DNA from 4 places in the Bacillus sp. JJ864 genome. Region 1 is predicted to be linked to each of the others. Evidence: predicted binding sites of a transcription regulator. Region 1 holds the regulator's gene; each other region holds the start of a gene.

Region 1 (5,921 bases):
GATGTTAATACCTGTTGCTTCGTCGCCTTCAGCTGCAAGACCAGCTACTTTAGTATATACGTTCATAAGCGCAGTACCACCACCAGCAACAATACCTTCTTCTACTGCTGCACGAGTTGAGTTAAGTGCATCTTCAATGCGAAGTTTGCGCTCTTTCAATTCCGTTTCAGTTGCCGCACCTACTTTAATTACAGCTACGCCACCTGCTAATTTAGCAAGACGCTCTTGTAATTTTTCACGATCGAATTCAGAAGTTGTTTCTTCTAATTGTGCACGAATTTGACCGATGCGAGCTTCGATTTGTTCTGTGTTTCCTATACCTTCAACAATTGTTGTATTTTCTTTTGTTACAACAACTTTGCTAGCGCGTCCTAAAGATGCGATAGTTGCAGATTTTAAATCACGGCCTAACTCTTCTGTAATCACTTCGCCACCAGTTAAGATTGCGATATCTTCTAACATCGCTTTACGACGATCACCGAAGCCAGGAGCTTTAACAGCTACTACATTGAACGTACCACGAAGTTTATTTACTACTAATGTAGCTAACGCTTCACCTTCTACGTCTTCAGAGATGATAAGAAGTGGTTTACCTTGTTGTACCACTTGCTCTAATACTGGTAAGATTTCTTGAATACTAGAAACCTTTTTATCTGTAATTAAGATAAATGGGTTATCAAGAACAGCTTCCATTTTATCAGAATCAGTAATCATGTAAGGAGAAGCATATCCACGGTCAAACTGCATACCTTCTACTACATCTAATTCTGTTGTGAATCCTTTAGATTCTTCTAATGTAATAACGCCGTCGTTACCAACGCGCTCCATTGCTTCTGCAATTAATTGTCCTACTTCTTCGTCAGCAGCAGAAATAGCAGCTACTTGTGCGATAGAAGATTTACCTTCGATTGGTTTAGAAATTGTTTTTAGTTCTTCAATTGCTGCTACAACAGCTTTTTCAATACCTTTACGAAGACCCATTGGGTTCGCACCAGCTGTTACGTTCTTTAAGCCTTCACGAATCATTGCTTGCGCTAATACAGTTGCAGTTGTCGTTCCATCACCAGCTACATCATTTGTTTTGCTAGCAACTTCTGCAACTAGTTTTGCACCCATATTTTCAAATGCATCTTCTAATTCGATTTCTTTTGCAATCGTTACACCGTCATTTGTAATAAGCGGAGAACCGAATTTTTTCTCAAGTACAACGTTGCGACCTTTTGGTCCAAGTGTAACTTTTACTGCGTTTGCAAGAGTGTCGACACCGCGAAGCATCGAACGACGTGCTTCTTCACTAAATTTAATATCTTTTGCCATAATATTTGACCCCCTTGAATTTTTAAAGATTTATATAATTAACCGATAATTGCTAAAATGTCGCTTTCACGTAAAATTAAGTATTCTGTACCTTCGTATTTCACTTCAGTACCTGCATATTTTGAGAAGATGATACGATCTCCTGTAGCTACATCTAAAGCAACACGCTCACCATTTTCAAGCACACGACCAGTACCAACTGCCACTACTTTACCTTCTTGTGGTTTTTCTTTTGCAGTGTCTGGTAGTACGATACCACTTGCTGTTTTTTCTTCTGCTTGAACAAGTTCAATAATAACGCGATCACCTAATGGCTTTAGCATGAACAACAACCTCCTCAATTTTTTATGTAAATTTTATGTTTATTAGCACTCTATCACTTCGAGTGCTAACACACTTATTATAATAAAGAATCTCATTTTCTTTTGCAAGTGAAAAAAACGTAATTTTTCGGAAAACTATTTCATCCCCTCTCCAGCTTGTTCAAAAGTGATTATGCTTTACTTGATAATTACATACGGGAAGATGTACTGATAGATTCCATCTTTTTTTCATCTTCTCCTATGTTACAATAAGAAAGATGCCATAAGTTGTTTTCTCTATGGATAGAGCATTTTCCTTTTTCTTTACAAAAAATTCAAAAAGGAGTTACAAAATTGAAGAGACAATATTGGTGGGTTATTGTTACATATATTTTGATGCAATTATCAGGTATAATTGGTGGATGGATTCTTTTAAAAAGCGGAGTATACAATAATGGCCATCGGACCTTCGAAGAAAAAGTTCAACTGGCAACGGCACATTGGGGACTGATTAGCTTCTTTATCGCTCTTATCATCATCCTCGTATTACTACGTAATGATACACAATCAGAAAAATGGAATCGCGGAAAAACAAATGTCCCTGCTACAATAGGGTGGATTATTTTAGGAGTTTTTCTTGCTTTATTTGCCCAAGTCATTGCCGGCACAATTGAAACACAAGTTTTTAAAATTAAAGCTGAATCTGAAAATACACAAAACATTATCGGAATTATAAAGGCTGCTCCATTATTTATGATTGTTTCATCCATATTCGCTCCCATTCTTGAGGAAATTGTATTTAGAAAAATTCTATTTGGAACACTATATAAACGATATAACTTCTTTATCGCAGCAATCGTAAGTTCGCTTATATTTGCTCTCATTCATTTTGACCCTACACATTTATTAGTGTATATTTCCATGGGGCTTGTTTTTTCATTTTTATACGTACAAACAAAACGAATCATTGTACCAATTATGGCTCATGTTATGATGAATACAAATGTTATGTTAATTACATTTGTACTTCGTCCCTATCTAGAAAAAGCTGAAAAACTGCAAGGATTCATCGGAGGATTTTAAACATGCGAAATTCACCATTTGTTATGGCAACTTTGTATTTTCTTCTAGGGTGTATTTTTACATACTTAGCAATTACAAGTGTGACAGATACAATTTGGAACTTCTACACAATACTACTTGCTGTAATGGCAACAGTTGATTTTAATTTGGCAATTCGCATTCTTTTTTCTAAACCGAAAAAAGATAGTAAGAAACAATAATAAAAACGCAGGACATTCCTGCGTTTTTATTGTGGATAATTTTTTAAAAAGTACACGAGCGTTTGTAACTCTACCGCTAAATCAATATGATGAATACGAATATGTTCTGATAAGTTTAACCTAGCAGGTGTAAAGTTTAAAACACCTTGTACGCTCGTATGCGATAAGCGATCTGCTACAGCTTGTGCAACAAAAGCAGGCACTGTTAATATTGCCACTTTTATATCATCTGATAGTCTCTCTTCCAATTCATCTAAATGATATACTGGAATCCCGCCGATTTCTTTTCCAACTTTCTCTTCATCAACGTCAAATGCCATCTCAATTTTTGTATTATTATTTTTCGTAAAATTGTAATGTAAGAAAGCTGTACCTAAATTACCTACCCCAATTAATGCTACGCGTGTTACATCGTCTTGATCAAGTGTTTCGCGGAAAAACGACAATAAATAATTTACATTATAGCCATATCCTTTTTTCCCTAATGCTCCAAAGTATGAAAAGTCTCGTCGAATTGTCGCTGAATCCACTTTCACTGCTTCACTTAATTCTGCAGATGATACGCGTTGCTTACCAGATAACGATAGGTTTTGGATAAATCGATAGTATAGAGGCAATCTTTTGGCAGTCGCCTGCGGAATTTTAGGCTGCTCCATGCAACCCCCTCCTCTCTTCCTATCTGTTCAAGTGATTAAAACATGTACGGAAGTTTAGCATTGCAAGTTTTCCTTGTATAATAGAGAGAGAATTTCTCTATTTATGTTCAACTATACACTATTTTTAGTATGATTGAGAAATATAATCATGGCAAAGTTAAGAAATTATTTGAGGTGAAAACATTGATTTTACTACAAGTGAATAACCTTTCCAAATTGTTCGCAGCTGAAGTGATTCTTTCAAACATTAAGTTAGAAGTACAGACGCGTGATCGCATTGCGCTTGTCGGGCGTAATGGCGCTGGAAAGTCTACATTATTAAAGATTATTGCCGGAGAACTATCTCATGACGGCGGCGAAATTATAAAACCGAAAGATGTATCTATCGGTTATTTAGCACAGCATACTGGTCTTGAAACATCGTTAACGATTTGGGATGAAATGCTAACAGTGTTTCTCCACTTAGAGCGCATGGAAAAAGAACTCCGCAGACTAGAACAAGAAATGGGAAAAGAAGAAAATTTCACAAATGAAACTATTTACGAAAAATTGTTAGCAGAGTATGATCGCCTACAATTAGATTATAAAAATAAAGGTGGCTATCAATACGAAGCTGATATTCGCTCTGTTTTAAGCGGACTTGGTTTTCCTCCCGAAACACACGAAACGACAATTTCCACATTAAGCGGTGGACAAAAAACTCGTTTAGCCCTTGGGAAGTTATTATTAACAAAACCAGATTTGCTTATTTTAGATGAGCCAACCAACCATTTAGATATCGATACATTAACGTGGCTCGAGCAATATTTACAAGGTTATCCTGGTGCTATTTTAATCGTTTCACACGATCGGTACTTTCTAGATAAACTTGTAACGCAAGTATATGAAATCTCTAATAAACAAAGTCGAAAGTACACAGGAAACTACAGTAAATACTTAGACCTTAAAGCGACACTATATGAACAAGAGATAAAACGTTACGAGAAGCAGCAAGAAGAGGTAACAAAATTACAAGACTTTATCCAAAAAAATATTGCTCGTGCTTCCACAACAAAACGGGCGCAAAGCCGCCGAAAACAATTAGATCGTATGGAACTTATGGAAAAACCAATCGGTGATACAAAATCTGCTTCTTTCCATTTTGATATCGATAAACAAAGCGGTAATGATGTATTACAAGTAAAAAATATTACAATTGGTTATAATAATGAGCCAATTATTCAAAACATTCATTTCCAATTAACGAGAGGCGATAGTGTTGCGCTTGTCGGTCCAAACGGAATCGGAAAATCCACTTTATTAAGATCTCTTGTGGATAAACTTCGTCCTTTAAACGGCACTTTTTCGTTTGGTTCTAACGTTTCTATCGGATATTATGACCAAGAACAGGCAAACTTAACATCATCAAAACGTGTATTAGATGAACTTTGGGATGATTATCCGCTGCAACCAGAAAAAGAAATTCGCACAGTACTTGGGAACTTTTTATTTTCTGGTGACGACGTTCTAAAACCCGTTTCTTCTTTAAGCGGCGGACAAAAAGCACGTTTAGCTCTTGCAAAACTTATGATGCAAAAATCAAATGTACTTATTTTGGACGAGCCGACCAACCATTTAGATTTAAGCAGCAAAGAAATTTTAGAAAATGCGCTCATTGATTTTCCAGGAACAATTTTATTTGTTTCCCATGACCGCTATTTCATTAATCGTATTGCCACAAAAGTTCTTGAGTTATCCACAGACGGAGCAGAGGAATACCTCGGTGATTACGATTATTATGTAGAAAAGAAAAATGAAATGCTCGAACGCGCCGAACTTGAAGAACAAGAAACAAATAAACCTGTACAAAAACAAGTGGCACAAGAAAAATTAAATTACATTGAAGAAAAAGAACGTAAAAAGCAAGAACGTCAACGTATGCGTAGAATTGAAGAACTAGAAGAAAATATTGCAACAATTGAAGAACAAATCATGGCATTAGAAGAACAACTTTGTCTTCCAGAAGTATACGCTGATTATGAAAGAGCCAGTGATATTACAGCAGAAAAACAAACACTTCAAGAACAATTGGAAGCATGCATGGAAGAGTGGGAAGAATTACAACTATGAAAAGGTCAGTGATTACACTGATCTTTTTCATTTATCCCACTTTAACGGGCAGTAAGACCCCTACTGATGGAAATTTCACATTATCCACAAAAATATTCACATATTTATCTTTGTATTTTCAAGACAAACAAAAGTTTTCCACATTATCCACAAGAATAATAATATTTATCCACAATTTATACTCACAAAAAAACCTACATTATCAACAGATAATATAGGTTTTATCCACATGTTGTGATTAATTCTGTGTATAA
Region 2 (6,179 bases), on a different contig from region 1:
GAACTATAATATGAAAGTTACATTGTTTGTTACATGCTTAGTCGATATGTTTGAAACAAATGTCGGCAAAGCGACGGTTGAAATTTTAGAGCGATTAGGTTGTGAAATTGAATTTCCGGAAGCGCAAGTTTGTTGTGGGCAGCCTGCTTACAATAGCGGCCATGTAGAAGCGGCAAAAGAAGCAATGAAGCATATGATTAGCACATTTGAAAATGCTGAGTATATCGTTACACCTTCTGGTTCTTGTGCGACAATGTTTCACGAGTATCCACATGTATTTAAAGATGATCCAGAATGGGCACCGCGTGCGCAAAAAGTAGCTGAAAAAACATATGAATTGACACAATTTATTGTTGATGTGTTAAAAGTTACTGATGTTGGTGCTCGTTTGGATGGTGTAGCAACGGTCCATAAATCTTGTCACATGACGCGTATACTAGGAGTAAAAGAAGCTCCAGGTATTTTATTATCAAATGTGAAGGGCTTAGAAGTGAGAGAACTGCCAAATGTACAAAATTGTTGCGGTTTTGGAGGAACGTTCTCAGTAAAAATGACGCCAATTTCTGAACAGATGGTAGATGAAAAAGTTGATAGTGTCATGGAAACAGGTGCTGATTATTTAATTGGAGCAGATTGTGGGTGTTTGTTAAACATTGGCGGACGTATCGAGCGCTTAGGAAAAAATGTGAAAGTAATGCATATTGCTGAAGTATTGAATAGCCGCTGATGAAGGGGGAAGTAAGCTATGTCTATGAAAACAAGTGATAAAAAATTTAATGATCGTGTTGGTGAAAATCTTCAAGATTCGTTTATGCGCGGGGCAGTATCATCTGCACAAACACGTTTATACACAAAACGTTTAGAAGCAGCTGAAGAGTTAGGTAACTGGGAAGAGTGGCGTGAGCTTGGTGAACAAATTCGTCAGCATACGCTAGAAAACTTAGATTATTATTTAATGCAACTAAGCGAAAATGTATCAAAACGAGGCGGCCATGTTTTCTTTGCGAAAACGAAAGAAGAGGCAGCTGAGTATATTAAACAAGTAGCTGAAAAGAAACAAGCGAAAAAAGTTGTGAAATCAAAATCAATGGTAACAGAAGAGATTGGTATGAACCATGCCCTTCAAGAAATCGGTTGTGAAGTCGTTGAGAGTGACTTAGGAGAGTATATTTTACAAGTAGACAATGATCCGCCATCTCATATTGTTGCACCAGCACTACATAAAAATAGAACGCAAATTCGTGATGTGTTTAAAGAAAAATTAGGATATGAAAAATCCGATGATCCATATGAGATGACGAAGTTTGTTCGTAAAATTCTTCGTGAAAAATTTATGGATGCAGAAATCGGAGTAACAGGATGTAACTTTGCGGTTGCTAACACAGGTTCTCTTTGTTTAGTAACAAATGAAGGGAATGCAGACCTTGTTATGTCTATTCCGAAAACACAAATTGCGGTAATGGGTATGGAACGTATGGTTCCAACGATGGAAGAGCTTGATGTTCTTGTCGGTTTACTTTGTCGTAGTGCTGTTGGTCAAAAATTAACAAGTTATGTAACCATAGCGGGACCAATTCAAGAAGACGAAATAGATGGACCAGAAGAGTTCCATTTAGTTGTTGTAGATAATGGCCGCTCTGAAATTTTAGGTTCTGAGTTCCGTCAAGTACTGCAATGTATTCGCTGTGCGGCATGTATCAATGTATGCCCGGTGTATCGTCATGTTGGTGGTCACTCTTACGGATCTATTTATCCTGGACCAATTGGTGCGGTATTAACACCGCTTTTAGGTGGCTATGATGATTATAAAGAACTTCCATATGCATCTAGTTTATGCGGAGCATGTACAGAAGCTTGTCCAGTAAAAATTCCATTGCATGACTTGTTATTAAAACATCGCCAAGTAATTGTGGAAAAAGAAGGACGTGTACCGCTTGCAGAAAAACTTGCGATGAAGATGTTTAGTATGGGCGCTTCTTCTGCGGCTTTATACAAAATGGGATCGAAAATGGCGCCAGCTGCAATGAGCCCATTCACATCCGGAAACCGCGTTTCTAAAGGTGTGGGACCGCTGAAAAATTGGACGGAAATTCGCGAATTCCCAGCGCCAAGCAAAGAAAGATTCCGCGATTGGTATAAAGAGCATAAGAAAGGCGGGAATAACTAATGGCAGGAACGATTCAAAACCGCGATTCATTTTTAGAAAATATCGCAAAACAGCTTGGACGTGAACGCAAAACAGAAGGGGTACAGCGCCCTGAATGGAAAAACAATATTAATGTAGAAACGTTAAATGATTACTCACAAGAGGAATTATTAGAAGTATTTAAAAAGCAATGTAACAACATTCATACAACTGTTATTGAAACAAATCGAGCTGAATTAAGTGCTGCAATTAAGAACGTTATCACGGAAAACGGCGGCGGACCAATTATGTTATCTCAAGATGAGCGTTTTGAAGAGTATGGACTTGGGCAATTGTTTGAAGCGGAACTTCCAGGTGAAAACGTAGAAGTAAATACTTGGGATCCAGCGAAGAAAGAAGAAAACATGAAGTTAGCGGAAAAAGCAAATATCGGAATTTCGTTTAGTGATTATACATTAGCGGAATCAGGTACAATTGTTGTGCAAAGTCATAAAGGAAGAGGACGTTCACTACACTTTTTACCGACTGTTTATGTAGCGATTATTCCACGTGAAACAATCGTGCCCCGTATTACACAAGCGGTACGTGATTTAAATACACGTGTGGAAAATGGAGAAGCACCAGCTTCTTGTATTAATTTTATTACAGGGCCAAGTAACTCTGCTGACATTGAAATGAACTTAGTTGTTGGTGTACACGGACCATTAAAAGCATTTTATTTTGTTGTATAAATGGAAAAACAGGCCTAATAAGGGCCTGTTTTTTTATGGAGAAAGATACATTTTTGAAAATACAATATGTTACCTTTTCTTGTTATACTAAGCGCGAAAGGAGAGGATGGAATGCTATTTTATGTATATGCTTTTTTCACTGGTTTGATATTAGGCTCATTCTATCACGTTGTTGCTTATCGTATTCCGCTCGGATATTCCATTATAAAACCACGCTCACATTGTTCTCATTGTTCCCACGTATTACAACTAAAAGAGTTGATTCCCATTTTATCATTTTGTATCCAAAAAGGAAGGTGCACGCATTGTAATATAAAAATCTCATATTTGCATCCTTTATTTGAAGGCATTGCAGGGGTATTGTTTCTTCTCGCGGCAGTTTCTGTTGGTTTCAACGAGCAGCTGATTATCGTGTGGACGCTGTTATCACTTCTTTTCATTGTTTCCATTACAGATCTTCTTTATATGGTAATTCCAAATCGAATTTTATGCTTTTTTACAGGACTATTTCTAATAGAACGTTTTTTTATACAGCCATCGCTATGGTGGGATGGATTGTTAGCAGCAATGGTTATGTTTATGCTCTTATATTTCATTCAAGCTATTTATCCAAAAGGAATTGGAGGAGGGGATGTGAAACTATTTACTTTACTTGGGTTTGTCGTTGGAACAAAAACGATACTGTTGTCACTTTTTTTCTCATCCTTATTTGGTCTTTGTTTTCTTATCATTTTTATTGCGCTTAGACGGATGACGTATAAAGAACCACTTCCCTTTGCGCCTTTTATTGCACTTGGTACAATATGTACATATAGTATGTAGAGGAGGGGAAAGATGAATGTATATATGGATGATCAAAGACCGTGCCCAGCTGGTTTTACACTAGCGACGACAGCCGAACAAGCACTGGAGCTCATTCGAAATAATAAGGTACATACCTTATCGCTCGATTATAATATGGGATTTCGTCAGAGAAATGGGTTGTATTTCGTAGATGCATTTTGTCAGGAACGATTACATGTGGAAGAAATTCATTTTCATACGAATGATCCGATAGGACAACATTATATGTTAGATCGGATCCAAAAAGGAAAAGAGTCTGGGGAAATTTCTTCATCTATTATGATTAAACGTGTTGGAAGTTACTAAAAAAGCATGCATTCCAATCAATTTGGAATGCATGCTTTCGACGTGTGCTTTATTTTACATGTGCTGGTAATGGAATGATTTCTTCAGTTTGTGCGGAATCGATTTCTGCTTTTGCAGATTCTGTTTCACTTTTTGTTTTAGTCAAATAATGATATACCATACCAACAAATACAGATCCACCAATTATGTTACCGATTGTAACTGGAATTAAGTTATGAATTGCATTCGCAAAAGAAATTGTATCAGGATGTGGAACAAGTAGAGCAATTGAAAATAGTGACAGATTTGCGATGCTATGTTCATATCCTGATAAGAAGAAAGCAAATACAAGAAACATCATTACAAGTATTTTAGCTGTATCTCCTTTTACTTGAGATGGAAGAAAACATGCAAGACAAACGAGCCAGTTACATAAGATAGCTTTGAAAAATAAGTGCATGGTTGATGCGCCCATCTTTCCTGCGACAACTTCATTTAATAAGTGATTGTGACTTATCGTTTCAAAAATACCAGTTGCATAAAAGAGCGCTGCGAAAAATACTGCGCCTACTAAGTTTCCTACATAACAAGCACCCCAGTTGCGAAGTGTATCAACAACAGTTGTTTCTTTTCGTAAAGTTGAAATGGTGAAATACATTGTATTTCCTGTAAATAATTCAGCTCCGCCATATATGATTAAAATAAGTGCGACTCCAAAAAACGCAGAAGATGCTAAATATGTTGCAGGTGAATGTGCATCATGAAAAAAATTCCCTAACTTAAAACATACTACAATAACAAATCCGATATAGATACCAGCTAGCGCTGCTCGAAGAAAATATTCCATCGGATTGTTATCTAGCATTTTTGCTTTTTTCTTTGCAAGCTGTACAACGTAATCTACTCCTTGTTCTAGCATAAAACATTACGCTCCTTCAATACATCGATTATAAATACTCTTTATATGAATAAAGTACACCTATTTGCTCTTACTTTCAATAAGTTTGTGCAACATTTCACAAAAAGGACATCTTTTTTGGTGAAAGCGCTAACAATATGTTGTATAATATAGTACATATTCAATAATTGAGAAACCTCACCAATTTTTGAGAAAAAGAAAAAGCGCTGAAATTACAGCGCTTTTTCGTTATATTGTTTCGAATCCTGTTGTACGTTTGGGTTTGTTTCTTTTGATAAGAACCAACCACCTGCACCAATTGCAAGCAATACACCCCAGAAAATCAATTTCCAAGTAGTTGATTCTGGGAATTCATGTGGAATGACACCTAATGCAGGATGAGCTAACGTATAAACTGCTAATTTCACACCAACCCAACCTACAATCATGAATGCAGCAGTTTCTAATCCAGGTTTACGTTTCAGTAAGTTTACGAAAGCGGATGCGGCAAAGCGCATAATGATTAATCCAATCATACCGCCTGCGAAAATAACAGCAAACTGTCCGATATCAAGTTCGCCGATTGTACCAAGGTTTGTTTTCGGTAATGTCATTGCTAATGCAACCGCTGCTAAAATAGAGTCAACAGCAAACGCAATATCAGCAACTTCTACTTTGAATACAGTCCACCAAAAGTTTTCTTGTTTTTTCTCTTTTTCTTTTTTTTCTGTTTCTTGATGCGTTGCATTCTTTTTAACATACGTTTTTACAAGGTGATTCACAGCGATAAACATTAAATAAACAGCACCAATTGCTTGTACTTGCCATACATCGACAAGAAATGAAATCATAAACAATGATCCAAAGCGGAATACAAATGCTCCTGCAAGTCCGTAAAATAAAGCTTTTTTCCGTTTTTCTTCCGGTAAGTGTTTTACCATGATTGCAAGGACAAGTGCATTATCCGCTGCTAAAATTCCTTCCAAAGCGACTAAAATAAGTAATACCCAACCATACTGCAATAATAAAGATAGTTCCATTTACATTCTCCTCTCGTTTGTATAGGCGCTAAACAAAAAAAGAAAATTCCCCATTGTTTAGCTTCCCAAAAAATAAGCTCTATTAACGGCGGAGGAATTTAGAAATGAATGCAAAAAAGACCTCTGCCGTTAATAGGCAAAGGTCTTGCTAGACATATGTAATAAAATATGCCAACAAAGCCGGAGGAACATGGTTCCACGTAATGACGACTTTGTTTCAGAGAATATTTTCTCTG
Region 3 (6,179 bases), on a different contig from region 1:
TCAGCCATGGTATTTTTGGCGGAATATATGGTATATATTTTAGGCTTAATTATTATCGCTTATTGGTTTATTGGGTCTAGAAAAGGTAGGATGATGGTTATTCAGGCGATGATTGCTTTTGTAATTGCTGAGGTAATTGGAAAAATAGCAGGGAAATTTCATTTCAATTATCAACCGTTTGCAGTGTTGCCGGGTGTTAATAAACTTGTTGACCATGCTGTAGATAATTCGTTTCCTAGTGACCATACGATTCTCTTTTTTTCGATTTGTTTTTCGTTTTGGCTTGTTCGTAAAAAGATGGGGTGGTTATGGCTTCTGCTTGCATTTTGTGTAGCGATCTCTCGTATTTGGGTAGGAGTTCATTATCCTTTTGATGTTGTAATAGGAGCTTTAATAGGATGTATTTCAGCGTTATTTTCGTATTGGTTCGTACCGAGATTTTCTATTATCACACAATTGCTGACCCTATATGAAAGAGTAGAGCAACATGTTTTACCATCCAAAAACAAATCAAAGGGATTTTGAGTATACAAGTATAAAAATCTTTAAAGAGGCTGAGCATAAGTCAAACGTTCGACTTATGTCTCAGCCTCTTATTATATCCTTGTATTTATTCAGCTTTTTCCATAGCTCTCATGGATTCAGCCACTTTAACCATCATGGAACATTCAACTCTCTTATGGAAGATGTCACAACTGAAATCATAGATTCCATTGATGGAGCCAGTTGCGTGCAGCGCGTTGGCAGGGCAGCCGCCGCTGCAGTAAAGCTTGGCCCAGCAGTTCTGACATTCGGGCTTAGAATAGCAGTTGCTTTCTTTAAATTGGCACTGCGTTTCTTGTTTTGTAATTCCATCCCAGACGTTTCCCATACTGTATTCTTGATCTCCGACGAACTGGTGGCAAGGAAAGAGTTCGCCCCATGGTGTGACAGCGAGATATTCGGTTCCTGAGCCGCAACCTGAAATTCTCTTTTGAATGCAAGGACCTTCAGAGAGATCAAGCATATAGTGGTAGAAGGTGAAGCCATTGCCTTCTTCCTCACGCTTTAGCATTTCCTTGGCGAGAATTTCGTACTGGTTGTAAATCTCTGGTAGGTCCTCTTCGGTAAGTGCATATGGTTCCTGAGGATCACAGATGACTGGTTCCATCGAGAGTTTGTCGAACCCAAGATCTGCGATATGAAAAATGTCATTGGTAAAGTCGACGTTGTTGTGAGTGTAGGTTCCACGCACATAGTATTCTTTATCTCCACGCTTTTCGATGAATTCTTGGAACTTCGGAACGATATAATCGTAGCTTCCCTTTCCAGTTACTGTTTTACGCAGGTGATCGTGGACTTCTTTTCTTCCATCAAGACTTAATACGACGTTGTACATTTCTTTATTTAAGAAATCAGTGACCTCATCGTTTAAGAGCATGCCATTTGTAGTGAAGGTGAAGCGAAAAGTCTTTTTGTACTCTTTTTCTTTGCTTCTTGCGTAAGTGACAATTTGTTTAACAACTTTCCAGGCCATGAGCGGTTCTCCGCCGAAGAAGTCGATGTCGAGGTTTCGGTGGTGACCGGAGTTTTTCAATAAATAATCGATCGCTCTTTTGCCAACCTCATAGCTCATGATTGCTCTATTTCCGTTGTATTTTCCTTGGCTGGCAAAGCAGTATTCGCATGATAGGTTACATGTATGTGCGACATTGAGGCAGAGGGCCTTTACATAAGTTTGGCGATTTCTTAAATCAATTGAGAGATTCTTATATTCATCCTCAGTAAAGAGTTGTCCATCATTTTTCAGCTCTTCGATATCTGCAATTGTTTCTCGAATGTCTTGCTCAGAGATGCCTGCATCATGTGCGTATTTTTTCAGCATCATTGTTACGATTTCTTCCGCGGGAGTAGTCTCATAAAGCGCGATAATTTCATAGGCAAGATCGTCGACAACATGTACCGATCCACTATAGGTATCGAGTACGATGTTGTAGCCGTTTAGTTTATATTGATGAATCATACTTGATAATCAAGCTCCTTTTATCTATAAAGTGAAACTTCTGTTATACCTGTTAATACGGGATAAAAATGGCCGCCCATCTGGGAAGCAGCTGGGCGGTACATGTCTTGTTTCCTATCTGTTCATTGTGTTTTCACACTTTTGATTTGCAACTCCGCAAGACGTTTTGCAAGCGGATTGGCAAGATGTTTGGCATGCACCACATCCACCATGTTTTACCGTATCCATTAGTTTACGAGTGCTCAGTGTTACGATTCTTTTCATAACGTATAACTCCTTTTTAAAAGTATTTTGTAAGAAACAAGGTTAGTATTTGTGAATGTTTTCACATTAAAGGTTAGTGTTTGTGAATCACTTCACATTCACAAACACATTTTGTGAGTACTTTCACATTAATTCCAGTAATAATTTTAACAATACCTTTGATTTACGTCAATTACTCGTGTTGTTTTGATACTGCGGAAATTCCACTTCATTATGCGTTTCCTATTTTATCACGATGTGAAGAGTCTCGAGGGTTTGAAAATTTCTCATATCATTATAATTTGAGATTTCTTATTATAATAGTCAACCCATCCTTTCTTCAGATAGTCGAAAGTATTACCTGAAGAAAGAGCGGATTTTTTATTTTGCGAGTTTGGCAATTATGACCCCTGCACACGATATTTTCGCTGTAATTCCTTCAGCTCTGCTACCAAATCTTCTCCAATCGTAGGAGCAAGTTTATCATATATAGGTAATAGTGCTGTTTCCCAATCTTTTCGTTGTTCATTGTTTAGTTCATGAATCTGAATCGATGAATTTTGTTTAATAAGTTCAAGTTGTTCTTTATTTATTTGTGCGGCTTGTTGATCATTCCAAGCGGTAGTTTCTTGAAGTGCTTCCGCTAATATTTGCTTTGTTTTTTGGGTTTGTTGGTTCCAAGTTTTTTGATCCATCATGACAACATATCCTAAATATCCATGGTTACTAATTGTCAAATAGTTTTGAACGTTATAGAATTTTTTAGAGTAGATATTTGAAATGGTATTTTCTTCACCGTCAACTTTTCCTGATTCAATTAATTGATATGTAGCATTGAATGAATCTTGATGCGCTTTAACCTTTAATAAATTGAATTGGGATTGGATGACATTACTTTGCATAATGCGAAAAGATTGTCCTTGTATATCTTTTGGTGTATAAATAGGTCCTTTGTTTGAAGTGAGTTGCTTAAAGCCGTTGGACCAGTGGGCAAGCCCTTTTATTCCATCTTTTTGTAAGGATTGAAGTAATTGTCCCCCAATTTTTCCGTTTAAGCCTTCTTGTAAGGCTTCATAATTTAAAAAAGCAAATGGTAAATCAAGTACACCCCATTTAGGGGAGAACGTTCCAAGTTTTGATGTGGAAGGAGCAATCATTTGTACTTGTCCAGATTGTAAAGCACGAAATTCTTCTATATCAGAATATAAGCTTCCGTTAGGAAAGACCTCAATTTTTATTTTACCATTTGATTTTTCATTCACGAGTTCCGCAAATTTGTTGGCAGCGAGCCCTTTCGGGGTGTTTTCTGCAACAACATGGCTAAATTTAAAGACAATCTGGTCTTTTAGTCCTTCTTGATCATCGTCATATGCGAATTCATTTTGAGGAGACTGCTTCTGATAATAAATAAATAAAGCGCTTGCAATAAAGGCGATAAAAAGGAGTATAAAAGTAGTCGCTTTTTTCATCTTCGTTCTCCTTTTGAAGTTGTTAATGTAAGCATACCGAGAAGATTTCTATTCGTAAAGATGCTTTTAGAGGAAAGGAGGTCCAAGTGTGAGGAATTTACCAATCCGTTGGAAGATTACGATTCTTTCTTATGCAGTTGTTATCGTTTCACTCATGATTGGTGGCGGGATTATAGTCGCCAATATTCAACAAAAAGAAGAGAAAGAATTAAGAATTAGATCTATGAATACAGCGCGAACAGTAGCCGAAATGTCAGATGTAAAGAAGTCTCTTCAAGAAAAAAATGGGTGGGTAACGTTAAATTCTGTTATTGAAAATATTAGGGTTATTAATGAAACAGATTATATTGTTGTTATGAATATGGAACGAGTTCGGTATTCGCATCCCGTGAAAGAAATGATTGGAAAAGTTTCAAAAGGAGCCGATGAAGAGGCGGCATTTGCAGAACATATTTATTTTTCAAAAGCAAAGGGAGAAATAGGTACTGTTATTCGTGCTTTTATGCCTATTAAAGATCAAAACTTAAACCAAATCGGCGTTGTTGTTGTAGGAAATAAGATACCAAACTTTTTTGAGATTATGAGTGAATTAAGGGGAGAAATTCTTTTTATAGTCATCTTAACTTTAATACTTGGATTGATAGGTTCATTAATGCTCGCTAATCATATAAAAAAACAGATGTTTCAGTTGGAACCATATGAGATTAAAAGAATACTTGAAGAAAGGACAGCAACCTTTCATTCCATGAATGAAGGGGTGATTGCGATTGATAATCAAGAAAAGATTACGGTTTTTAACGAGAAAGCGAAGCAAGTTTTTCATGTAACTGGAGATGTTGTCGGACAGCCTATTCGTAAAATATTACAGGATACAAGGCTTCCGGAAATCGTGGAGAAAAATCAAGCGGTATACAATGAAGAGATAAAGGTAAGTGGCAAGGTCATTTTAAGCAATCGTATACCTATTAAGAAGGATAATGAATTAATAGGAGCTGTGGCAATTTTCCAAGATCGTACGGAGGTAACGAAGCTTGCGGAAGAATTAACTGGGGTGAAGAACTTTGTTGAGGCACTGCGCGTGCAAAGTCATGAGCATATGAATAAGCTTCATACAATCGCAGGCTTAATTCAGCTCGGTAAAGCCGGTAAGGCATTACAACTTGCCTATAACACTTCAGAAGAACAGGAGAACGTAGCAAACTTTTTAAATGAGACAATTAAAAACGATGCCGTTGCAGGGCTTCTTTTAAGTAAAATAAGTAGAGGAAAAGAGCTCGGAATTCAAGTGAATATTGATCAAAATAGTTATTTAGAAGCTTTTCCGTACCAATTAGATCACCATGATTTTGTTGTATTATTAGGCAATTTAATAGAAAACGCATTTGGGTCATTTGAACAAATTGAGGCAGCGAATAAGAGAATTGATATTAGTATTGAGCAGTCAGAGGATGTGTGTGCGATATTAATAGAGGATAATGGATGCGGGATACAAGAAGAACATTTACCAAGGTTATATGAAAAAGGGTTTACTGTGAATAAACGTGACGGGACGGGTTATGGTCTTTTTCTAGTAAAACAAATTGTTGAAAAAGGAAGAGGAGAAATTAGAATTTCATCTTTTGAAGGTGAAGGAACTAGCTTTATCATTACTTTTCCAATGGGGATGGAGGCGGAATTGTATGGCGTATAAAGAGGAATTTAAAGTAGTGCTAATAGAGGATGATCCAATGGTTCAGGAAGTAAATAAAGAGTTTATAAAAAGTGTAAAAGGGTTTCAAGTAATTGCTATCGCCAGCAATGGCGAGGAGGGGATTCGCTTTGTAAAAGAAATGAATCCAGATCTTGTTATTTTGGATATCTTTATGCCTAAAAAGGATGGTATTCAAGTATTGCAGGAATTTCGAAAACAGCAATTAGAAACGGATGTAATTGTTGTTTCTGCTGCTAAAGATAGGGAAACGATTAAACTTATGCTGCAAAATGGAGCAATAGATTATATTATTAAACCTTTTAAGTTGCATCGCATCCAGCAAGCATTAGAGAAGTATCGCCAATATAGAATAAGTTTAAGAGATTCTGGTTCTATTTCGCAGGAGCAGCTGGATTTATTATTATATTCTGGGCGCTCTGAGAGAACGACGAGCAATTTACCAAAAGGTTTGAACGAGTTTACATTAAATGAAATTGTAACGTATGTAAAACAGCAAGAAGAACCCCGTTCTGCTGAAGATGTGGCGCGTGCTATTGGGATCGCTAGAGTGACGGCTCGTCGTTACTTAGATTATTTAGAAAAAAGAGGTGTCATTCACTTGGCAGTTCAGTATGGCGGAGTTGGAAGACCGATTAATCGTTATGTGTTTCGAGAAACAAAAAGTTAAGACCAAAATGAACAAAATATTCGTTATGACCATAAACTTCTCACTTTTCCATGTAAACGCTATCATTATGTTAGAAATAAACAGAGA
Region 4 (6,179 bases), on a different contig from region 1:
ACGAGATAATGACTTTTGTGCCTTGTCCTTCTAGCGTTGGAATATTTTTCTCAAATCCGTTATTTGCGACCATAAGCTCTGGTTTTAATCCTGCTATTTGTTCAAAATTCGGCTGGTGCGCATTCCCGATTTCCTTTGCTTTTTTTAGCTCCTCACTAAGAGGCAACTTCGTACTAGGTCGCCCAACAACATTCCCGCCTAACGCATGGAGAATATCCATATCACCAACACTTAATGTTACGATGCTTTGCGGTGACTTTGTAAATGTTACTTTACGATTTGCGAAGTCTGTGATAACAATTTCCTTTTTTTCTTTTGGCGCTGCAGATGTTTTCTCGCTTTCTTTTGCACTGCAGCCGATTAATAAGAAAAAAATAGAAAAGATAGCTGTAAATAATATTATATATTTTTTCATTCTCTCACCTCTAATTGATAACGATAATCATTCGCTACTATTTTAATTTAATTGATAAAGATTATTATTGTCAATAAAAAGTTGTTTTTAACATAAAAAAACGTTACTCAAAGATACACACTCTTTAAGTAACGTTTCTATTTATAGTGGCTGTTCATGTTCGTTCTCCTCTAATTTGTCACGCAGCTCTCTCACGCGGTAGAAAAAATAAAATGAACCTCCTAAAAAAGCAGCAATCACACCCATCATAGCAAACATTTGCACCGCTTCTTTTTGTCCATTTGGGAGTAATAAACCGAGCATTAAAAATGCACTTAGCGCTAACATGACTTGACCGAAACGAATATAATCAGCAATTTTTTGCTGTAATTCTTTCATTCTTCAATCACTCCTCCTTTTCACTGTATCATATTTTCATCGCTTCGTAGGCAAGTAAATACAGCCAATGAGGGAGAAGTTTTCCATGAACACAAATTGAAAAAACGGGATAAAAAACCCTTTTCTTTTTAAGGGGGGCGAGAGTATCTGGCCATGCATAGAAGCGGTCAGATCCTTTTCCTGCCACATGCCATATGAAAACCAAGAGAGAAAGCAAGTAGCGCTCCCTTTTTCTCTGCATAGCAGTGACTTACATGTTGAAAAGTCAAGAAAGAGCCGTAATTGTACGGCTCTTTCTAATTTATACACCTTTATATGCTTGCATATATACTTCTTTTAATTCTGAAATAAGCGGTAATTTTGGATTTGCTGTTGTACATTGGTCTTCAAATGCTCGTTCAGAAAGCACATCAACAACCGCTTCAAATGCTTCTTTTTCAACACCTTGGCCAGCAATGCTCATATTAATATTTAATTCTTTTCCAAGAGTGATAATCGCTTGTACTAATGATTCCACGCCTTCTTCTACTGTACGTGCTGGAAGTCCAAGCATTCTTGCAATATGTGCATAGCGCTCATCTGCAACAAAGTGCTCATATTTAGGGAATAGCGCATGTTTTCTTGGTTTAATTGCATTATAGCGAATAACATGCGGCATTAAAATCGCATTAGCACGTCCGTGCGGAATATGGAACTCCGGTCCAAGTTTATGCGCTAAGCTATGATTAATACCAAGAAATGCATTGGCAAATGCCATTCCGGCCATTGCTGAAGCATTATGCATTTTTTCGCGAGCCTCTTCGTCATTTCCATCTTTATATGAACGTGGTAAATATTTAAAGACAAGATCAATTGCTTTTAAAGCTAATCCATCTGTATAATCGTTTGCCATAATAGATACGTATGCTTCAATCGCATGTGTTAATACGTCCATTCCTGTATCAGCAGTCACATGCGGCGGTACTGTCTTAACAAACTGCGGGTCAACGATTGCAACGTCTGGTGTTAATTCATAATCAGCAAGCGGATATTTGATATTGTTCTTCTTATCTGTAATAACCGCAAATGGCGTTACTTCTGAACCTGTTCCAGATGTTGTAGGAATCGCAACAAACTGCGCCTTATTTCCTAACTTTGGATATTTACATGTGCGTTTTCTTATATCTAAAAACTTTTGTTTGATCCCAAAGAACTCAGTTTCTGGGTGCTCATAAAAGAGCCACATTCCTTTTGCTGCATCCATCGCAGATCCTCCGCCAAGAGCAATAATCACGTCCGGATTGAAGCCTCTCATCATTTCCGCACCTTTAAATACCGTTTCATCTGACGGATCTGGTTCCACTTCAGAGAATATTTCTACCTTTACATCATTTCTATGTTGAGCTAAATAATGCGTTACTACATCAATATATCCATGCTGCACCATTCCAGGATCTGTTACAATGAATGCTCGTGAAATGTTCGGCATACTTGCTAAATATTGCGTAGCATGTTTTTCAAAATAAATTTTTGGTGGCAACTTAAACCATTGCATATTCTTTTTTCTATTTGCAAGTCTCTTTATATTCATTAAATGAGTTGCCGTTACGTTCTGAGAAACAGAGTTCTTTCCGTATGACCCGCATCCAAGTGTAAGCGATGGAATGAACGCATTATATATATCACCAATTCCACCTTGTGATGACGGAGCATTTACAATCAAGCGACATGCTTTCATACGTAAACCAAACTGTTTTTGTACTTCTTTATTTGTAGAATGAATCACTGCAGAATGTCCTAAACCGCCAAGCTCTAACATGTTTTCACAATGCTGCAATCCTTCTTCTAATGAATTTGCTTTTATACAAGCTAATACTGGGCTTAATTTTTCACGGGATAACGGATAATTTGCACCGACCCCTTTAATTTCTGCAACGAGTATTTTTGTGTCTTCTGGTACTGTAATTCCTACTAATCCTGCAATGTAATAAGGGGATTTCCCAACAATATCACTATTTACTGCACATGTATTTTCATTAATTACAAGTTTCTCTAATTTTTTTCGTTCATCTTCTGTCACAAAGTAACAATTATTTGCTATCATTTCTTGTTTCACATCATTATAGATTTCTTTGTCTACAATAATCGCTTGTTCAGACGCACAAATCATACCATTATCAAATGTTTTCGATAAAATTACATCATTCACGGAACGTTTCACGTTTGCTGACTTTTCCATATAGCACGGAACGTTACCTGGTCCTACTCCTAGAGCTGGTTTACCAGTTGAATACGCTGATTTCACCATTCCTGCTCCACCTGTTGCCAGAACAAGCGCTACACCTTCATGATTCATTAATTGTTTTGTTGCTTCAACAGAAGGCTTTTCAATCCATTGAATACAGTTCTTCGGTGCACCAGCTTTCACTGCAGCATCGCGCACTATTTTCGCAGCTGCAATAGAACATTTCTGCGCTGAAGGATGGAATGCGAAAATAATTGGGTTTCTCGTTTTCATCGTAATGATCGCTTTAAACATCGTTGTTGAAGTTGGATTTGTTACCGGTGTTACCCCAGCAACTACACCGACTGGCTCTGCAATTTCTATTACTTCTTCATGCGGATCTTCATGAATAATTCCTACTGTTTTATCATTTTTTATACTATGCCAAATATATTCAGTCGCAAAAATATTTTTAATGCACTTGTCTTCGTAAACACCGCGGCCTGTTTCTTCAACAGCCATTTTCGCAAGCGGCATATGTTGATCTACGCCTGCAAGTGCCATTTCATGTACAATGTTGTCAATTTGTTCTTGTGTAAATCCTTCTAATGCTTGTAAAGCTTTTTGACCGTTCTTTACTAACGTATCAATCATATTTGTTATTTCTTGCATTTCATTTACAGCTTTCTCTTTGACTACCATGTAATTTCCTCCTATTCTACTGTAGGGTCATAATAAGTCCCTAGAGGTCTAAAAATGTCCCTGTTAGCTAAAAAAATAGAACTACCTTTTCTACATGAATCTCATTGTTTGTGAAACATTTCACATAATTATATGTGAAGCATCTCGCTTCATGTGTTTTACTATACACCAGATATTTTTGTATGTGTGTGTCTAATTTGTGAAAAGTTTCACAAATTAAAAATATATAAATCCATTTTGGTTTTTCGACATATAGATTGCTGCTATGCAGAAAAAAGGAAACTGCACTCGCTTGCTCTTTTTGGTTTTAACTGCGCATGTGGCAGAAAAAGGCCCTGACCGCTTCTATGCATGGCCAGATGCTCTCGACAATCTAAAAAGAATGGTTTTATGTTGGTTTTTTAATTTGGATTTATATATAACAAGCACTACTTTATTTCGTAGTGCTTGTTCCCTTATGCTAACGCTCGTGCTAAATCTTCAATTAAATCTTCTCCGTCTTCAATTCCAACTGAAATACGAATTAATGTATCTGTAATTCCTAGTTGTGCACGGCGCTCTGCTGGAATTGAAGCATGTGTCATTTGCGAAGGAATAGAAATCAAGCTTTCTACTGCCCCTAAACTTTCAGCAAGCGTAAAGTATTGTACTTTCTCAAGTACAGTGTTTAATGTTTCTTGACTATCTACATCAAACGAAATAATTGCACCGAAACCATTTGCTTGTTCTGCTGCTAAATCATGATTATGGTGGGTGCTAAGCCCTGGATAATACACTTTATTTACTTTCGGATGATTTTGTAAAAACTCAGCAATTGCACGTGCATTTGCTTCATGTTCTTCCATGCGCACTCCTAATGTTTTTAAACCACGCAGTAATAAAAAGCTATCTTGTGGTCCTAAAATACCACCTGTTGAGTTTTGTACAAAGTGAAGATCCTCTGCTAACTCTGCACTATTTACAGCTACTACACCAGCAACAACATCGCTATGACCGCCTAAATATTTTGTTGCACTATGAAGTACAATATCTGCACCAAGAGAGATTGGTGTTTGCCAATACGGTGTCATAAATGTATTATCAACAATTGTTAATAAGCCTTGTTCTCTAGCAAGTGCTGCAATTTGTTTAATATCCGTAATTTTTAAAAGCGGGTTTGTCGGTGTTTCAACATAAATTGCTTTTGTGTTTGGAAGAATCGCTGCTTTTACTTCTTCTAAGTTTGTTGTATCAACAAATGTATGTTCAATACCAAAGCGATTTAACACTTTTGACATTACGCGGTACGTTCCGCCGTACACATCATCTGTTAAAACGACGTGATCTCCTTTAGAGAAAAGCATCATTACTGCTGTAATTGCTGCCATACCTGATCCGAATGCAAATCCCGCATGACCATTTTCAAGAATAGCAATTGTTTCTTCAAGAGCTGAACGAGTCGGATTTCCTGTACGTGAATATTCATAGCCTTTATGATTTCCTACACCTTCTTGTTTGTACGTACTCGTTTGATAAATCGGTACTGTTACTGCTCCAGTTGAAGATTCTCCGATATGAATACCATGAATTAACTTTGTTTTTGTTCTCATTTTATTCCCATCCTTTGTATATGTGCTTACTCAAATAGCGTTCGCTGCTATCTGGAAAAATGGTTACAATATTTGTTCCTGGCTTTGCTTTCTCAGCTTCTAATAAGCTTGCATGAAGTGCTGCCCCCGAAGAACTGCCAACGAGGAGCCCTTCTTTTTGCGCCAGTTGTTTCACACGTGAAAACGCATCACGATCCGAAATCGTATGAATGACATCAAAATATATTGGATTAAGAAATGATGGTATAAACTCAAGCCCAATTCCTTCTGTCTCATGAGAACCGGCTTCGCCACCATTTAAAATAGAGCCTTCTGGTTCAACAATGACTGTTTGAATTTGTTGATTTTGCTCTTTCAAATATGATGCTGTTCCCATAAATGTTCCACCGGTTCCAGCACCAGCGACAAATATATCAATATGTCCATCTAGTGCCTCCCACAGTTCAGGCCCTAATGTTTTATAGTATGCACGTGGATTTGCTTCATTTGCAAATTGACATGGAGAATACGAATTTGGAATTTCTTTCAGAAGTTCTTCTGCTTTTGCAATAGCACCTGTCATTCCTTGTGACGTAGGTGTATGAACAATTGTTGCACCAAGAGCTTTCATAAGTTCTTGTTTTTCAATACTAAATTTTTCTGGAACGCACACAATAACATGTAAATCATGCTCAAGTGCTGCAAGTGCCAGCCCGATTCCTGTATTGCCAGCTGTCGGTTCAATAATGGTTCCCCCTGGCTTTACAAGCCCTTTGGCGAGAGCATCCTCAATTAATTCTCGACCTAACCGATCTTTCACACTTCCACCTGGATTAAAAAATTCAAGCTTTGCAAAAATCCGAACATCTTTTGGAAGTAAAAAGCGCGTAATTTCAACAAGTGGTGTATGTCC

The links. The regulator Rex, encoded in region 1, represses fermentation and respiration genes when NADH is low (regulators of the CRP and FNR family bind a similar motif). The targets are predictions, from matches to a motif close to TTGTGAAATATTTCACAA.
Region 2: V7024_RS10535 (formate/nitrite transporter family protein) is a predicted target of Rex. The motif match lies at 5,010-5,027, and genes of this name have one in related genera.
Region 3: scfA (six-cysteine ranthipeptide SCIFF) is a predicted target of Rex. The motif match lies at 2,347-2,364, and genes of this name have one in related genera.
Region 4: adhE (bifunctional acetaldehyde-CoA/alcohol dehydrogenase) is a predicted target of Rex. The motif match lies at 3,807-3,824, and genes of this name have one in related genera.

Annotation. Positions count from the first base shown of each region.
Region 1 covers NZ_JBALLY010000126.1:3,301-9,221, reverse strand. The annotation lists gene groL (chaperonin GroEL) at 1-1,317, opposite strand, end outside; gene groES (co-chaperone GroES) at 1,356-1,640, opposite strand; gene V7024_RS18255 (CPBP family intramembrane glutamic endopeptidase) at 1,974-2,702, shown strand; gene V7024_RS18250 (YdiK family protein) at 2,705-2,902, shown strand; gene V7024_RS18245 (redox-sensing transcriptional repressor Rex) at 2,929-3,558, opposite strand; gene V7024_RS18240 (ABC transporter ATP-binding protein) at 3,742-5,667, shown strand.
Region 2 covers NZ_JBALLY010000057.1:22,986-29,164, reverse strand. The annotation lists gene V7024_RS10560 ((Fe-S)-binding protein) at 11-727, shown strand; gene V7024_RS10555 (LutB/LldF family L-lactate oxidation iron-sulfur protein) at 746-2,167, shown strand; gene V7024_RS10550 (LutC/YkgG family protein) at 2,167-2,877, shown strand; gene V7024_RS10545 (prepilin peptidase) at 2,989-3,699, shown strand; gene V7024_RS10540 (cyclic-phosphate processing receiver domain-containing protein) at 3,712-4,026, shown strand; gene V7024_RS10535 (formate/nitrite transporter family protein) at 4,076-4,924, opposite strand; gene V7024_RS10530 (TerC family protein) at 5,137-5,943, opposite strand.
Region 3 covers NZ_JBALLY010000021.1:48,541-54,719, reverse strand. The annotation lists gene V7024_RS05160 (undecaprenyl-diphosphatase) at 1-525, shown strand, start outside; gene scfB (thioether cross-link-forming SCIFF peptide maturase) at 611-2,002, opposite strand; gene scfA (six-cysteine ranthipeptide SCIFF) at 2,117-2,266, opposite strand; gene V7024_RS05145 (TRAP transporter substrate-binding protein) at 2,647-3,714, opposite strand; gene V7024_RS05140 (sensor histidine kinase) at 3,803-5,404, shown strand; gene V7024_RS05135 (response regulator) at 5,394-6,092, shown strand.
Region 4 covers NZ_JBALLY010000044.1:54,544-60,722, reverse strand. The annotation lists gene V7024_RS08430 (ABC transporter substrate-binding protein) at 1-415, opposite strand, end outside; gene V7024_RS08425 (YrhC family protein) at 557-793, opposite strand; gene adhE (bifunctional acetaldehyde-CoA/alcohol dehydrogenase) at 1,095-3,698, opposite strand; gene V7024_RS08415 (bifunctional cystathionine gamma-lyase/homocysteine desulfhydrase) at 4,154-5,287, opposite strand; gene V7024_RS08410 (O-acetylserine dependent cystathionine beta-synthase) at 5,289-6,179, opposite strand, start outside.